One region of the Aliivibrio kagoshimensis genome, then DNA from elsewhere that is predicted to be linked to it. Evidence: riboswitches for the same ligand, from Rfam matches in the RefSeq annotation. Region 1 holds a riboswitch; the other holds the start of a gene.

Evidence for each region. A riboswitch is a leader RNA that binds a small molecule or an ion and turns the genes downstream of it on or off. The one in region 1 is predicted to bind lysine.
Region 2: another riboswitch for lysine. It lies ahead of lysC (lysine-sensitive aspartokinase 3); the one in region 1 lies ahead of L4C32_RS06060 (Na+/H+ antiporter NhaC family protein).

Annotation. Positions count from the first base shown of each region.
Region 1 covers NZ_JAKJSQ010000011.1:74,485-77,394, forward strand. Annotated here, with positions in the region: His leader region at 6-132, opposite strand; gene L4C32_RS06060 (Na+/H+ antiporter NhaC family protein) at 347-1,930, opposite strand; lysine riboswitch at 2,021-2,202, opposite strand; gene L4C32_RS06065 (H-NS family histone-like protein) at 2,506-2,907, shown strand.
Region 2 covers NZ_JAKJSQ010000067.1:64-15,882, forward strand. Annotated here, with positions in the region: gene galU (UTP--glucose-1-phosphate uridylyltransferase GalU) at 1-859, shown strand, start outside; gene L4C32_RS17050 (hypothetical protein) at 875-1,540, shown strand; gene L4C32_RS17055 (hypothetical protein) at 1,677-2,567, shown strand; gene L4C32_RS17060 (O-antigen ligase family protein) at 2,588-3,961, shown strand; gene uvrA (excinuclease ABC subunit UvrA) at 4,061-6,889, shown strand; gene L4C32_RS17070 (PglL family O-oligosaccharyltransferase) at 6,995-8,782, shown strand; gene L4C32_RS17075 (pyridoxal-phosphate-dependent aminotransferase family protein) at 8,843-9,961, opposite strand; lysine riboswitch at 10,125-10,306, shown strand; gene lysC (lysine-sensitive aspartokinase 3) at 10,452-11,744, shown strand; gene metH (methionine synthase) at 11,805-15,479, opposite strand; gene L4C32_RS17090 (cation:proton antiporter) at 15,683-15,819, shown strand, end outside.

The sequences.
Region 1 (2,910 bases):
TTAAAACGAAAAAACCCTCGGAATTTCTTCCGAGGGTTTAAATGTTATTCTAAAATCCGGAAGAGTTAATCAATTTAGCCTCCGGATAAGCGTATCCTCCCGAAAGACTAGTCAGGATGATGATGATGGTGAGATAGAATAATTTGGATACGCATAATGCTCTCAATAATTTGGTATTAAATAATAAAGCTAGGCGTTTAATTTTGCCGCTTTGTTGTCTTAACTACACAGTAACTAAGCTTGAATTATTAATCAACAGTTAATTTTCAGTTATTGAAAATATTCATTTTGAACATAAAAAAAGCCAGTGAATTAATGCACTGGCCTCCGATATTTCGACTCAACTCTACGCGGACACAGGTCTACGAGATAGGTAAGCCATTACGCTACAGACAAGGATAAACGCAACCGTTGAAGCAAGAAGAGCGACGATCACTGAATCTGCAAAACCTAAGGCGATAAAACCCACAATAGAGACCAATGCGACCGCTAATGCATATGGTAGCTGAGTCGCCACATGATCAATATGTGAACATCGAGCACCCGTTGATGACAAAATCGTGGTATCTGAAATCGGCGAGCAGTGATCTCCAAATACTGAACCTGCTAATACCGCACTTAGCATAGGAAGGATCATAACAATATCTGTTGCTGCAGCCATGTCACCGGCAATAGGTAGCATGATGCCAAACGTTCCCCATGACGTACCGGTTGAAAATGCCATTAACCCTGATAATAAAAAGAGAATCACAGGCAACCAATGTAAGCCGATATTGCCTTGTACTAACGTAGACAAAAATGCACCCGTTTTCATATCACCAATCACAGTACCAATCGTCCACGCAAAAAATAGGATCAAAATAGCACCAAACATTGATTTACAGCCGATCCACATTGTTTTGCTAATATCAGCCACTGAGAGTTTCTGTCTGAATACGGTAAATAGCGCACTGATCAAACCAATCACACCACCGTAGCAGAGTGATAGTCCCACATCCGTATTTTCAAAAGCACCTAGTAGATTGAATTCAATACCGTCAGAGATTAATGCTTGATTTCCGGTATAAAGCATAAATGACACTGTCGCCACAATCAAAGTGACGATAGGGATAATCAAGTCTTTAACACGACCGTTGTCACTCTCTTCAATATCCAGTTCATCATTTAAATCGTGCGCAAGTGAATCATTATGCTCAGCATCAAATCCATTGCCTTTATTCGCCTCTAATTCATGCTTTCTCATCTGCCCAATATCAAGCTGGAACCAAGCAACGGCGAAAACCATGGCAATGGCAAAAATAGCGTAAAAATTCATCGGGATCAGTCTGACATAAGCGCCGAGTGCTGAATACTCTGTCACTCCATGACTTAATAAGATACCGCCAATAATCGTGATGATGTAAGCACCCCAGCTCGATGCTGGCATAATTACACACATTGGAGCTGCCGTAGAGTCTAAAATGTACGCCAATTTAGCGCGTGAAACTTGAAAGCGATCCGTGACAGGACGAGAAATTGAACCTACCGCCAAACTATTAAAATAGTCATCGACGAAGATGAAAACCCCTAAAGATGCGGCTAACAATTTAGCACCTCTTTTGGTTTTAATCCTTTTTTGAGCCCACTCAGCAAAAGCACGAGTGCCGCCTGAGAGTGTTAACAGCGCCGTCATCATGCCTAATAACAATAGAAAAGCAACGATGCTCATATTCCAGCTGTTAATCGCGCCATCATCAATAAAAACGCTTAGGACAGAGTCAGCAACATATTGGCCGCTGTTAAATAATGAAAAATCAGTTAGTAGCAGACCGCCTAAAACGATACCAACACCAAGCGATAGTAGAACTCGACGGGTAATGATCGCTAAAGTAAGTGCAATCAGAGGGGGTAATAGTGATAAATATGAGTTTGAAAAATCAATTAAATTCATGATATTCGATGACCAATCTTAGTGATTGGAGATCTACTGAAGACACGGAGTAACCCGATCTATAAAACGATAAGTGTTCATTGAACCTCACCCGACAGTAGCGCTCCATAGTTTAAAAAAAATATACTATGGCAGTGTTATACCTATTAAGTATAACCCCAGCTAACCACCTTGATAGGGAAAGTTAACTTCGGCACTGGCTCCTTTCATGTATTGTCAACGGAATCACCCTACAACACGTTACTAATAGGCAGTGCGCCTCTACCTTTAAAAGGTATTCACATTGTACGTAGCAGATAGCACGGTGACAAGTGCTTATTAGGGACTTTGTTGCAAGTTTTTCACACTTTGTTATTTATAAATTGAACTTGTATTATAAGTATCCCTCTAATATTCCTTTGGATAATAATAAACGATTTGTTACTACTATTTACAAATAGACTCTGTCAATTTCTTGCAAATTTTCATTTATATATTTCATTATTGTAGAGAACTGAATATAATCAATTCAGTTGTTAAAGAATATAATCCTGATAGTATGATGTCGATACTATAAATAATAAAAGGTTCTGAACATGTCAGACACAATTAAAACACTTTTAAACCTTCGCAGCTTACGTGCTCTTTCTCGTGAAATGACCATTGAGCAATTAGAAGAGAGTCTAGAAAAATTAACAGCAGTTGTTACTGAACGCCTTGATAGCGCCGCTGAAGAGCTTGCTAAAAACGCTGAGCGTGAAGAGAAGCTAGCAAAATATCGCGAAATGATGCTTGAAGACGGTATTGACCCTGAAGAGCTATTAGCTTCAGTTTCTGGTCAAGCCAAACCAAAAGCCAAAAGAGCACCTCGTCCTGCAAAATATAAATTCATTGACCAAAATGGCGATGAGAAGACGTGGACAGGTCAAGGTCGTACTCCTTCAGCATTACAAATGAAACTAGATGCTGGTGAAAGCTTAGACGCATTCTTGCTGTAAACC
Region 2 (15,819 bases), on a different contig from region 1:
AAAATGTCTTTTCCCCGCTGCTGGTTATGGAACTCGTTTTCTGCCTGCAACCAAATCCATGCCAAAAGAGATGATGCCAATCGTCAATAAACCGCTGATTGAGTATGGTGTTGAAGAAGCGATCAATGCAGGTATGGATGGCATGTGTATCGTTACTGGCCGTGGTAAGCACTCGATCATGGACCATTTTGATAAAAACTATGAGTTAGAGCATCAAATCAGCGGCACTAATAAAGAAGTATTATTAGATGACATTAGAGAGATCATTGAATCGGCTAACTTTACCTACATCCGTCAGCGTGAAATGAAAGGATTAGGTCATGCCATTTTGACGGGCCGTGACTTAATTGGCGATGAACCGTTTGCGGTTGTGTTGGCTGATGATCTCTGTGTTAATGAACAGAGCGGTGTTTTAGAGCAGATGGTCGCTCTGTATAAACAATTTCGTTGTTCCATTGTCGCGGTAGAAGAGGTACCTGATGATGAAACACATAAGTATGGGGTAATTGCAGGCCAAGAGATTAAAGATGACCTATTTCGTGTCGACTCTATGGTTGAAAAGCCAGAACCGGGAACGGCACCAAGCAACCTAGCCATCATTGGTCGTTATATACTAACGCCAGATATCTTTGAGCTAATTGAAAACACGGAACCAGGTAAGAATGGTGAGATTCAAATCACAGACGCGTTAATGAAACAAGCTCAATCTGGTTGCGTTCTGGCATACAAATTTAAAGGTCGCCGTTTCGATTGCGGAAGTGTGGAAGGTTATATTGAAGCCACTAACTACTGTTATGAGAATGAGTACTTAAAAGATAAGTCTGCTCAGCTTGCCAAAGAGATTACAGGTAAAAAATAACAGATGAATATAAACATGCTAAATAGAGTATCAACCATTTGTTTAGCACTCAGCTGTTTTGCTATGCTCTATTTTGCCATTTCATATGGAATGGCAAACATCTATTCAAATGCAGTAGCTACTACTCACTCTTTTTGGGCTGAAGAGTCGAATAGACCGAATACCATTGAACATTTAAGCGAAACCACCTCTTTGGTTAATAGCATGCTTAATCTACAACCCTCGCACCCTTACTACTTAACCCTCGCGGCAAATCATTTCGCTTGGAGCGCTTTTTTTAAACAGGATCAAGCTGATCTCTACCATGCTATTGATTATGAGAAGGCTGGAATGCAACTTAGACCAGCGTGGCCACAACATTACGCACAGCTTGCGTTCTATTACTGGCAGCTAGGGGACAAAACGACTGCTTATTCCTATTTAGAACAAGCGATAAAATTTGGCCCTTATGATCAAGATACTGCAGAGAAAGTGATTGAATTTGGCATTGCTGATTGGGCTAGCCTCACCACTAAACAACGGATTTATTTTAGTCAAACCTTAATTAGACAGCTAAATAGTTATCGATATCGACCTCGAGTTGAGATGATTATATCTCGCGCCAAAAATAAAGAAAAAGCCTGTAATTTAATAAAATTCAGTCAAATTGAACTTGGGGTTTGTAAAAAAAAACGTAAATAATATAGCCAAAAATCACATTACTGATAAAACCCTAAATTGAGTATGGGAAAAGTACGCTTTTCATACTCAACTTGGACTTATCAGTAATAACTATTTATAATAACTCAATTATTGAGATGAATGATAAGGATATCCCATGAAACATACTGCAATTTCTGCAGCGCTGACTGTCGCTATGTTGTCTTCGGCTGGTTTAGCCAACGCAACTGCAGAGACTATTCCCGCAGTATCGCCAGCGCTAACGGCAAGTATTAAGTCCTCATCACTCTCTGTTGTTGATCTTATTCAGAAGATAGCTAAAGAGTCTCCAGAACAGTTACCAGCTTCTGTTGCACTATTAGTAGAAAAAGAGCCGGCTAAAATTCAAACGATTGTCGCTTATGCTGTCGCTGAAGCTCCTGAGCAAGCAAATCAAATTGTCTCAGCGGCAATTTCAATTCCTAAACATAAAGCGAAGCAAGCCGTTATCGCTGCTAGCGCGGTAGCTCCAGAGCAGTTAACAGACAGTATTTCAGCCATCATCCAAGCAGCAACACTACAATCACCTCAACAAGCAGAAAGCATTGTTATCGCTGCAATCAGTGATTATCCAGAAGAGACATCTTCCATTATTTCATCAGCCATCAGCGCCAAACCTGACAGCGCAGTCTCTCTGGTAACCGCAGCTCTTATTGCTCAGCCAACACTAGCTGAAGATATCTTAGTTGCGGCCATGACGGCAGCCCCCGATCAATCAGAGCAAATTGCGATAGCAGCACGTGCGCAAGGCGTTGCACCAGAACTGATTACGACCTCTGCCCTACTGGCTGGGCTCGATCCAACCTCTGTTGCTGAACCTACTGCTGCGGGTATTGAATCGCAAATCCTCGCGCAAAACTCACCAACTGCTGCGGCACTCATTACGCCTCCTCCTTCCGCTGATCCGGCGTTAAGTGGTGGTAGTAGTGATGGTATTGATTCCCCTTCTCTTCCTACCCCTGGTTCACCAGGAAGCGGTGGTGGTGGCGGTGTTATTTCACCTAACTAAAAGATAGCAACGTACTGTTTGTGTTAAAACCTATCGAGCGTATTTCGTTTGTAACGCTACTCTTTCTTCTTATTTTGATACCAATCCCATTAGCCTCTAATCGAGCGTGGGCTTGGTCTCTTATTGAAGTTATCGTTTCGCTACAAACGCTGCTTATTATCATTGCTTACAAGGGAACCCTCCCTTGGCACAAACTAAAGCCTGTTAAGTGGCTATTGATACCCTTCACTCTTTTTCAAGTTTGGACTCTATTTCAAATTTTCCCCTTACCCAACCTTGTCGTTGAGTGGCTATCCCCACACGCAGCCGCTATCTACCACAACATTAATGCCCCCACTTTTTATCTCTCTTTAGATCGTGAGCAAAGCTTAATTTCTCTATTAAAAGGGCTAACGTATACCTTAGTCATTGTTAATGCCGGCCTGCTTATCACTTCAGCGGAGCGAATAAAAACAGTCATTCTGATTCTAATAGTCAGCGCGACATTTCAAGCCTTTTATGGCTCATTAATGGTACTGCTTAAAGTCAATGTTAGTCCCATTTTCTCCTTACCCGAGGTGAATATATCAACGGGTTCATTTGTATATAAAAATCACCTTGCTAACTACTTGATGTTAGTACTTACTATGGGGATTGGACTGATAATAACAGAGCTACACTCAACGGCATCTAAGACTTGGTCTGTCAGACTTAAGCGCTGGATTACCGCCATTCTTAGTGCCAAGATGATGATTAGATTAAGCCTCATTATTATGGTGATTGCCTTGGTGATGACGCGTTCTCGAATGGGCAACACTGCTTTTTTTGCAGCAACAGTTGTCGGTGGTATTATTGCTTTAGCTATGTATAAAAATCGCCCTCGAGCACTTACCGGATTGATCATTAGCATTTTATTGATTGATACTTTAATTGTGGGCAGTCTGTTTGGGCTAGAAAAGGTCAAACAACGGTTAATTGAAACCTCAGCACAAACAGAATCTCGGGACCAAGTGGTGATATGGGGGCTTGATATCATCAAAGACTACCCGCTTACAGGCACTGGTGCAGGAAGCTTCTACTCAATTTTCCCCTCATACACACAATATGATGTTGGTGCATACGATCACGCTCATAATGAATACCTACAGTTTGCAATTGAGTCAGGTATTCCTGCAACCTTACTCCTTGCCGCTGCGATTATTTACTGTTTGTATCAATCTCTCTCTACCATTCGATATCGTCACAGCAACTTTATGAAAGGCATCGCGTTAGGTTGCTTCATGGCAATCATTGGTATGTTAATTCATATTTCTGTCGACTTTAATCTTCAGCCTCCCGCAAACACCGTCACCTTTATCGTCATTCTTGTCATTGCCTGTCTCGTTAGGGTCATGCCAAGAGTCACTGCAAAATAAAACCCTTTCATACTGTTAATTTATCCAGTGGTTTTGCTTTTCACTGCTCAAGCTATGTGTAATACTGAGTACCATTTTCAGTAATCACAAGAATTGAGCATGGATAAGATTGAAGTCAGAGGGGCTCGTACCCACAACCTAAAAAATATCAATTTAACGATCCCCCGCGATCAACTGACCGTTATTACAGGCTTATCTGGTTCAGGAAAGTCGTCACTTGCTTTTGATACTCTTTATGCCGAGGGGCAACGACGCTACGTTGAGTCTCTCTCTGCCTATGCGCGTCAATTTCTATCATTGATGGAAAAGCCCGATGTCGATCATATTGAAGGTTTGTCTCCAGCCATCTCCATTGAGCAAAAATCAACGTCTCATAACCCACGCTCAACCGTCGGAACGATTACTGAAATCTATGATTATCTAAGACTGCTGTACGCTCGAGTTGGGGAACCTCGTTGCCCAGAGCATAAAGTTGAATTGAAGGCACAAACCATCAGCCAGATGGTTGATAGAGTCCTTGAAATTGAAGAGGGGTCTAAACTCCTACTGCTTGCACCTATCATAAAAGAGCGAAAAGGAGAGCACGTTAAAACTCTCGAAAACTTAGCTTCTCAGGGTTTTATTCGAGCTAGAATTGATGGTGATGTCTGCGATCTCTCTGATCCGCCTACCCTTGAGTTACATAAAAAGCACACCATAGAAGTAGTGGTTGATCGCTTTAAAGTACGAGACGATCTTCAACAGCGCTTGGCTGAATCGTTCGAAACCACTCTCGAACTGTCCGGTGGTATTGCTGTTATCGACTGGATGGATGACGCGAGTAAGGAACCACTGCTATTTTCGGCTAACTTTGCTTGCCCACATTGCGGTTATAGCATGCAAGAGCTAGAGCCTCGCCTCTTTTCATTCAATAATCCAGCTGGCGCTTGTGGCACTTGTGATGGCCTTGGTATCCAGCAATATTTTGATCCTAAGCGGCTCATCTCTGACGATAGCCTGAGCTTAGCAGAAGGCGTAATTCGTGGTTGGGATCAAAAAAACTACTACTATTTTCAAATGCTCACCTCTTTATCCGAACATTACGGCTTTGATTTAAATAAACCGTTTAAAGCTCTACCTAAAAAGTTTCAGGATATTATTCTAACCGGCTCAGGAAACACTGAGATTGAGTTTAAATACATCAATGACCGTGGTGACATCCGAGTAAAAAGGAACGTCTTCGAAGGAATATTAAATACGCTAGAGCGCCGCTACCGAGACACCGACTCTAACTCAGTACGTGAAGACCTCTCCAAGTACATCTCTAACAAAACATGCAGCAGCTGTGATGGGGCTCGCTTACGCCTTGAAGCGCGAAATGTGTTTATCGCAGACACGCCACTGCATGTCATTTGTGAGCAGAGCATCAGCGAGGCAATGACCTTTTTCCAAAATCTCGCACTCACCGGTCAACGCGCCCAAATTGCTGAAAAAGTGATGAAAGAGATCAATGAACGTCTGCAGTTTTTGATAAACGTTGGCCTGAACTACCTCAATCTATCACGCAGTGCTGATACTCTATCTGGAGGAGAAGCTCAGCGTATCCGTCTGGCCAGCCAAATAGGCGCGGGGTTAGTTGGTGTTATGTATGTTCTGGATGAGCCCTCTATTGGTCTTCATCAACGAGATAATGAACGCTTACTCAAGACTCTGAATCACCTAAGAGATCTCGGTAATACCGTGATTGTGGTGGAACATGACGAAGATGCGATTCGCGCAGCCGATCACATCATCGATATTGGCCCCGGAGCTGGTGTCCACGGCGGGCACATTATTGCTGAAGGAAAATATGAAGATATCATCAATACTCCTGAGTCACTAACAGGCCAATACCTCAGTGGCGCCAAAAGAATTGAAGTCCCGACCAATAGAATAAAACGGGATCCTAAAAAGATCATGAGTTTAGTTGGCGCAAGTGGTAATAACCTGAAGGACGTCACCTTCAATCTTCCGGTTGGTCTATTTACCTGTATTACAGGCGTATCAGGTTCAGGAAAGTCGACCCTAATCAATGATACTTTTTATAAAATAGCTCAAACTCAGCTTAATGGTGCCACAACAGCAGAGCCTGCCCCCTATAAAAAAGTCAAAGGCATTGAGCACTTTGATAAGGTGATCGATATTGATCAAAGTCCAATTGGTCGAACACCAAGATCAAACCCAGCGACTTACACAGGGATCTTTACCCCGATTAGAGAGTTATTTGCAGGAACACAGGAGTCACGTTCAAGAGGGTATAAACCGGGTCGCTTCAGCTTTAATGTACGTGGCGGACGTTGCGAAGCTTGCCAAGGGGATGGCGTGATAAAGGTTGAGATGCACTTCTTGCCAGATGTTTACGTACCTTGTGATACTTGCAACGGAAAACGCTATAACCGTGAAACCTTGGATGTAAAATACAAAGGTAAGTCCATTGATGAAGTGCTGCAAATGACCGTAGAAGATGCACACACCTTCTTCCAACCGGTTCCAGTTATCGCTCGAAAACTGCAGACCTTAATGGATGTTGGCCTCTCTTATATCCGTTTAGGGCAGGCAGCAACAACTCTATCAGGTGGCGAGGCACAACGAGTGAAGTTATCTCGCGAGCTGTCAAAAAGGGACACTGGGAAAACCCTTTATATCCTTGATGAACCCACAACAGGTCTCCATTTTCAAGACATTCAGCTGCTGCTCACTGTGTTGCATCGTCTGCGTGATAATGGCAATACCATTGTTGTCATTGAGCATAACCTAGATGTGGTTAAAACTGCAGACTGGGTGGTTGATCTAGGCCCTGAAGGAGGACAAGGAGGCGGTGAAATTGTTGCTGAAGGAACGCCTGAGAGTGTGGCAAAAGTCAAAGGGTCACACACTGCAAGGTTCTTAAAACCCATGCTAAACACCTAACAGCATGAGATAGTTAGGCACAAATCCAAATATTCAAAAGAGCTGTGATAGAATATCAGCTCTTTTGATTTTTGCATTAACGAGCATAAGGTACTTTTCGTTATTATGTCATTACTGCTAACCAAGGGGACTCAACTAGAGCCCGAATACATTAATGCTCCGCTCAATAAACCTTTTTTTGTCGCTATCTCCTTTCTATTTTTAATTACGATGCACCTTTTCCAGCCTAACCCTGGTGGTTCTGGTCTCAATTTAACCTTCAATAGTGCAAGCTGGATTCCACTTAGCATAGCCATTGCAATCGGCCTCTACCATACCGCTAAACAGAAGCTCTTACGTTATAGTAAATTTACTGTCGGTCTATTTGCTGTCTGTCTCATGCTCACTCTGCCACTGATGTTTAGTGATGCTATCCTTTCCATTGCCACGCCACGCTTAATTGCACTGTGGGCGGGGTTTTTCTTTTTTGTCACTTTACAACAATTCACATTTTCTAACCGCCAAAAACAGCAACTGTTATGGTTAGTCGTACTGGCTGTTTGCATCGAATCGCTATTAGGCTATGTTCAGTTTTTACTGCTAAAACCTAGTAACTTCTTAGGCTATAACACCATCATTAATCGACCATATGGTATTTTTCAACAACCGAATGTTATGGCGAGTTTTCTAGCGACGGGGTTAGCGATAGCATCTTATCTGTTGGCTAGACAGCCGATAAAATATGACCGTCACCCTTTCTCTTTGTTGATGCTGCTACTCACGATTATTTCCACAATCCCTCTAATTGTGGTGTTGGCATCTCGAACAGGGTGGCTATCGAGCATTCTTGTTTTGCTCATGATCACCCCTTACATGTGGCGATTTACCAATAAAAGACGATTCTGTTTATGGGTTTCAGCCTTGTTAATTGGTCTCTGCTCAAGCATCGCCTTAGTACAATATTCTCAACTCAATATTGAGGCTAAAGGGGATGGATTCACAGAGCAGACGCTACTGCATAAATCCAATCTCCAAAGCTCAAGATCGTATATCTACCCTCAAGCGCTGGATATGATTCTTGAAAAGCCGCTAACTGGGTATGGCTATGGACGGTTTGAATCAGAATATACCCTCTATACCGCCAAACAACATAATTTGAATACTAACTACCACCCGGGTCTACCCGCTTTAGACCATCCGCATAATGAACTGCTATTTTGGGCTGTCGAGGGGGGAGTGGTTCCTATTCTTGGCCTATTACTTGCGTTTGGTCTAATTGTAAATCGTATTATGAAAACCCAGCGTTATACTCGGTTGGCCATCTTAGCGTTGTTTATTCCCATCGCTATTCACACTCAACTTGAGTACCCTTTTTATCACTCAGTACCACACTGGGTAACCTTTATTCTATTACTGTTTTGGCTAGACCAACTTAGCTGTAAACGTAGAAAAATATCCATAACACCTCCAACAATGGTGAGCTTACGTCTACTCTCATTGATAATACCAATCTCTGTCAGCTACTACATGTTTAGTGTGATACATACCAATGAGGTGCTCACTCGCTTTGAAACAACGAAACCCGTACAGCCTGATATTCTCTTTGAAGTAACCAACTCCAATTTCTGGCAAGATCGCTTTAACTGGAATATCTATTCAACACAATTAAAAATTGGTATTCAGCAGAATAAACCTGAATTAATTCAACCTTACATTGATTGGTCAGAGGCGTTGATCAAGAGTAAACCTCGACCCGCATTTTATAAGAATTTGATCATAGCTTATGAAGGCTTAGGGAAGGTATCTCAGGCTGAAGATATTCGTGCCGAAGCCAGTTACTTATTTCCACTCGATGATTTTTCAGAGGTACACCTTAAAAAAACAGCGTCCTCGTCTGCGGTAAATACCAAGTAATCACGGCTCGAGATGCTTCAATCTCGAGCCGACTTCATTGTTATCAACGTAGCTCTGTTATCAAAGTAGCTCTGAGCTTAGTGCTTTCAGACATAAGGCAACATTTTCAGCACGAGCTGCATACCCCATAAGGCCAATTCGCCACGCCTTCCCAGCCAATGCACCAAGGCCAGCGCCTATCTCTAAATTATACGTCTCTAGTAAATTTTGGCGCAGCTGTGCTTCATCGATACCATCAGGAATATAAATCGTATTAAGTTGCGGTAAGCGATACGCTTCTTCCACTACAAACTTTATCCCCAACGATTCCAAGCCTTGCTTCAATTGTTGATGCATCTTGGCGTGCCTTGCCCACACATTTTCTAGCCCTTCATTTTTGAGTAACAGCAGTGCTTCATGCAGAGCATAGAGACTGTTTACAGGGGCAGTATGGTGGTAACTTCGCTTGCCTTCACCACTCCAATATCCCAAGACTAGTGACTGATCCAAGAACCAACTCTGTACCGCCGTTTCTCTCGACTGAATTTTATCGATCGCTTTTTGTGAAAAGGTCAACGGAGACAAACCAGGCACGCAAGACAAACACTTCTGACTACCAGAATAGACCGCATCCAGTTGCCACTCATCCACCAGCAAAGGAACACCACCTAATGACGTTACAGCATCCACAATGGTCAGGCAGTTATTCGCTCTCGCAAGCTTAGCGATCCCTTCAGCATCACTCAATGCGCCAGTAGAGGTCTCAGCATGAACAAACGCCACTGCTTTGCAATCAGGATGGGCATCCAAAGCAGAAGCCACTTTCCTTAAATCAACAGGCGCTCCCCACTCGTCATCAACCACAACAGCGACACCGCCACAGCGCTCTACATTTTGACGCATCCTTTCGCCAAACACCCCATTTCGACATACCACAACCTTGTCACCCGGCTCAATCAAGTTAACAAAGCACGCTTCCATTCCGGCACTACCGGGAGCCGACACCGCAATTGTGAAGCTATTTTTGGTTTGAAAAGCATACTGTAACAATGATTTAAGTTCGTCCATCATTCCAATAAACAGAGGGTCTAAATGACCAATTGTAGGACGGCTTAATGCTTGTAATACTTGAGGGTAAACATCTGATGGACCCGGTCCCATTAATGTTCGTTGTGGAGGATAGAAGCTTTGAATTGTCATTATTATTATCTCCAGACAGAAAAGGCACAGCAAAATAGTGCTAATAAATCTTTATATATCTATACATTCCTCAATAAATAATGCAATTTTTTTTATAAAAATGATGCTATTGATTGACAATAAAGCAACAAAAAAGTATCAATATAGAGTGGATGTAAATAATCCGCAAAGAAGAGGAGCATTGCCTAGGCAGCTTATCCGCAGAGCCCAACTCTAATGCCGATAAGTCAGGGAGAGCAGTGCCGAGATGGGTTCGAATGGGAACGTACCTGTCGGTCGTATGGCTGAATCCTTACGATTGTCATCCGTTAGCGGATTGTTAATGGGTGGGGAGCTTCTAGTGTTCAATACCCTATCAGTATGTCGCTAACTCCCTCCAATCATTGCCAGTTGTGCATATTATTTATTTAGAAATTTATTGGGAGACAGGGAAGTGAACCCTTTTACAGTCGCTAAGTTTGGCGGTACCAGTGTGGCAAATTATGAAGCCATGAACCGTTGTGCCGATATTATTGAAAAAAATAGCAATACCCGCTTAATTATTATTAGTGCCTGTTCTGGCGTGACCAACTTATTAGTACAACTGGCGAACGGTATTGCTAGTAGTGGCGAACGCGCGAATTTAGTTAGCCAATTACTTGCGATTCACCAAAAGGTTCTCAAACAGCTTAATCAACCAGAGGCTATTGAGTCCGAGATTCAAAAGCTTATTGAACAAGTCGCTATTATTTCCGAACAAACAGCGACAGCGCCATCAAATAAACTGACTGATCAGTTAGTCTCATGCGGTGAACTGCTCTCAACACACCTACTCACGCAGATTTTAATTGAACGCGGTAACAGTGCCGTTCGTTTTGATATCCGTAAGGTATTACGCACGGATAATGAGTTCGGTAACGCTTCCCCGCAGTTAGAAGAAATATCATCATTGGCGCAACAGCAACTGCTGCCGTTGTTTGATAAGCATGTTGTTATTAGTCAGGGATTTATTGGCGCCGATAGCGCAGGTAATACCACAACGTTAGGTCGAGGTGGCAGTGACTACAGTGCTGCGTTGATTGCCGAAGCACTCAATGCAAAAAGTCTTGAGATATGGACGGATGTTCCTGGGATCTATACGACGGATCCTCGTATTGCTCCTAAAGCCTCTCCCATCTCAGAGATCAGTTTTATTGAAGCGTCTGAAATGGCCAATTTTGGTGCTAAAATCTTACACCCTTTCACATTGGTTCCAGCGATGCGTAAACAAATACCTGTGTTTGTCGGATCGTCGAAAGCACCTGAGTTAGGGGGAACTTGGGTTCGAGAGTCCGTGGATAGCGCCCCTCTGTTCAGAGCACTTGCCCTTCGTAAGAATCAAACCATGATTACGCTACACAGCCTCAATATGTTTCATGCTTACGGCTTTCTCGCTGAAGTGTTTAAAATCTTAGCGAAACACCAGATCTCGGTTGATCTGATTACCACCTCTGAGGTTAATGTCTCGCTGACCCTCGATCAAACCAACACCTCGGGAGGCGCTCCACAGTTACCTAAAGAGGCTCACCAGGAGCTCGAACAGCTATGCCGAGTTAAAGTCGAACAAGGACTTAGTCTTGTCGCTCTAGTTGGTAATAAAATGGGGGATAACAAAGGTTCAGCAAAAGAGGTATTTACGGCGTTAGAAGACGTAAATATTCGAATGATTTGCTATGGTGCTAGCCCCCATAACCTCTGCTTCTTAGTCGATGAAGAAGACTCTAATGACACAGTGAAAAAGCTGCATCACGTACTCTTTGAGTAACTTTTAATAAAAGAGAACATAAAAAATGGCATCACTTTGATGCCATTTTTTTATCTATCATTAATCAATATTTGGCCCTAACCACTTATCAATCTCGGTACGGTCCCAGCCTTTCCTTGCCACATAACTGTCCACTTGATCTTGTTGGATCTTAGCGACTGCAAAGTAACGAGATTCTGGGTGTGAGAAATACCAACCTGATACGGATGCCCCGGGATACATGGCGTAACTGCTGGTTAACTGCATACCGATCTGACTCTCTACATCCATTAGATCCCATAGTGATCCCTTTTCAGTATGTTCAGGACAAGCAGCATAACCAGGAGCTGGACGAATACCTTGATATTTTTCCCGAATCAGATCCGCATTGCTCAGGTTTTCGTCACTTGCATAACCCCAAATCTCTTTACGCACTTTTTCATGCAGGCACTCAGCAAACGCTTCAGCTAATCGATCAGCAACGGCCTGAATCATGATGGCATTGTAGTCATCACCTTTAGCTTTATATTGATCGGCTAACTCTCGCTCTCCAATGCCGCCCGTTACGGCAAATGCACCAATCCAATCGGCTTTACCACTCTCTTTAGGGGCAATAAAGTCAGACAGGCAGTAATTGGCTCCTTTAGGCTTTTTAGTCTGTTGACGCAAGTTATGCAGAACCTTAATGACTTCAGTGCGACTCTCGTCTTTATACACCTCAATATCATCTCCAATGCTGTTCGCGGGGAAGAGTTGGCACATCCCTCTGACTGTCATCATTGACTCTTTTTCCACTTTATCCAGCAGATCATTAGCATCTTTATAGAGTTTTTTCGCTTCTTCACCAACCAGTTCATGTTCAAAAATAGCGGGATATTTACCACTTAATGACCATGTCATGAAGAAGGGAGTCCAATCAATATAATCTTTTAATGTGCTAATCGAAAACTCATCAAAGACTTGTGCCGATAGTTGATTCGGCTGAGGCGGCGTGTAGCTATCCCAATCAAGTTTAGCTCTGTTATTCCGAGCCTCTTCCAGAGTTACTGGCTTGGTTCTTGGTGTCTTGCGACTGTGCTGATCCCGTACACGATCATAATCCAATGCAAGTCGCTCAACGAAGTCAGGCAATAATGTCTCAGAAAGCAGAGAAGTACAAACACCGACAGCTCGAGAGGCGTTACTCACATAAACAACAGGTTCACTGTAATTTTGTTCTATTTTCACAGCGGTATGTGCTTTAGAGGTCGTCGCTCCACCGATAAGCAGTGGGATATCAAAACCTTGTCGCTCCATCTCTTTCGCAACATGAACCATCTCATCCAATGAAGGAGTAATAAGACCAGATAAGCCGATAATATCGACCTTCTCTTCTTTGGCTACCTTGAGAATGTGCTCGCACGACACCATGACTCCGAGGTCAATGATCTCATAGTTGTTACATTGCAATACTACACCAACAATATTCTTACCGATATCATGTACATCCCCTTTCACCGTGGCGAGTAATACCTTTCCGTTGGTGCTGCTTCCATCTTTCTCTGCATTGATATAAGGCTCTAAATGAGCAACTGCTTGTTTCATTACACGTGCAGATTTAACAACTTGCGGAAGGAACATTTTCCCTTCACCAAACAGATCCCCGACAACATTCATGCCTGACATCAAAGCGCCTTCAATCACTTCGATTGGTTTCGAAGCCAGTAATCTCGCCTCTTCAGTATCTTCAATAATAAACTCAGTAATGCCTTTTACTAATGAGTGCTCCAACCGCTTTTCGTTACTCCACGTTCGCCACTCTTGAGCTGAGGTATCCACTTCTTTAGTACCACTGGCTCGGTAACCTTCAGCGATTTCAAGTAAGTTTTCGGTTGCGTCATTGTGACGGTTAAGCACAACGTCTTCGACAGCATCACGCAGTTTATGTGGAATATCATCGTAAATTTCAAGTTGCCCTGCGTTTACGATCCCCATGTCCATTCCACGCTTAAAACAGTGGTATAAGAACACGGCATGAATCGCTTCGCGTACGTAGTTATTACCTCTAAATGAAAAGGAGACGTTAGATACACCACCTGAGATCATTGCATGTGGTAGCGACTTTTTTATATCACCGACGGCATCGATAAAATCGACCGCATAATTATTATGCTCATCTATGCCCGTTGCGACAGCAAAGATATTAGGGTCAAAAATAATGTCTTCAGGTGGAAAACCAACTTCATCGACTAATACGCGATAAGCATTGGTACAGATCTCAATTTTCCGCTCTCTGGTATCTGCTTGACCCTCTTCATCAAAAGCCATCACTATGACTGCGGCGCCATAACGTCGTACTAACTTGGCTTGAGCGATAAATTTCTCTTTTCCCTCTTTCAAGGAGATCGAATTAACGATTCCTTTACCTTGAATGCACTTCAAACCCGCTTCGATCACTTCCCATTTAGAGGAGTCGACCATAATGGGTACTTTACATATCTCTGGTTCCGAGGCACATAAATTGAGGAACTTAACCATACACGCTTCCGCGTCGAGCATCCCTTCATCCATATTGATATCGATGATTTGAGCCCCGTTTTCAACCTGCTGCCTGGCAACCTCTAACGCCTCTTCGTACAACTCCTCTTTAATGAGTCGTTTGAAGCGAGCAGACCCCGTTACGTTCGTTCTTTCGCCCACGTTAATAAAGAGAGAGTCTTTATTAATCGTTAAAGGCTCAAGACCTGACAAACGACACTCTATAGCAATTTCAGGCAGCGCACGAGGAGTGACATTTTCAACGGCTTTGGCCATCAGTCTTATATGTTCAGGCGTAGTACCACAACACCCTCCCACTAGATTTAAGAATCCACTTTGCGCCCACTCACTAATATGTTCAGCCATATCTTCAGGTGAAAGATCATACTCACCAAACGCATTCGGAAGTCCTGCATTGGGGTGTGCCGACACACTACACTCAGAGATCTTTGCTAAGTCACCAACATATTGGCGTAGCTCATCTGGCCCTAAAGCACAGTTCAAACCGAATGAGATCGGTTCAACATGCCGCATTGCATTGTAAAAAGCTTCTGTAGTTTGACCCGATAGAGTACGTCCAGAAGCGTCCGTAATGGTACCTGAGATCATTATTGGTAATTGGATACCAAGCTCTTCAAATACTGATTCAACGGCAAAAGAACACGCTTTGGCATTCAGAGTATCAAAAATGGTTTCGATTAGGATGAGATCCGAACCGCCTTTGATTAACGCACGGGTAGATTCAGAGTAAGCAATCACTAACTCATCAAATGATACATTACGAAATGAGGGATCATTCACATCTGGAGAGAGGGAGCACGTGCGGTTAGTCGGACCTAATACACCGGCAACAAATCGAGGTTTATCTGGAGTTTTAGCACTCCACTCATCAGCGACCTCTCTGGCTATACGTGCAGCTTCGTAGTTGATCTCTGCACTTAGGTTCTCCATCTCATAATCCGCCATTGCGATGGTGGTTGAGTTAAAGGTGTTGGTCTCTAAAATATCAGCGCCAGCTTCTAAGTATTTCGCATGGATCTCTTTGATAAGCTTAGGCTGAGTAAGAACAAGTAGATCATTATTTCCCTTTAGATCACACGTCCATGCAGCAAATCGGTCACCACGAAAATCACTCTCTTCTAATTGATGTCCCTGAATCATAGTGCCCATGCCACCATCAATCAGTAATATTCGTTGCTTTAATAGCGCTTCTATTTTCTGCTTTATCCCGATTTCCATCTTACTACACCTTCTATTCCATCACTCTTTACTACTTTTCATCCTACACACAGAACGTATGGAAATCTAGACGTCTAAACAAGTTTATTCATAATCGATGAAAATAAATTTGTAATCTCAGTAAATGCGCAGGAGAATAGCGCGAAGTCACACTCTGTAACAATTAAAAATCACTACTCGTATTCATTCAAAAAGGCGTTGAGATGTCGGTTTACAATACCCTCTGCTTTCTTGCTGCAGCAGCTATGTTTATTGCTTTTTTTAATAGCAAAATCGGAAAAATGCAGACTACAATCGCCATCACGGCAGGCGCAATGATACTGTCGTTAGGCATTATCAT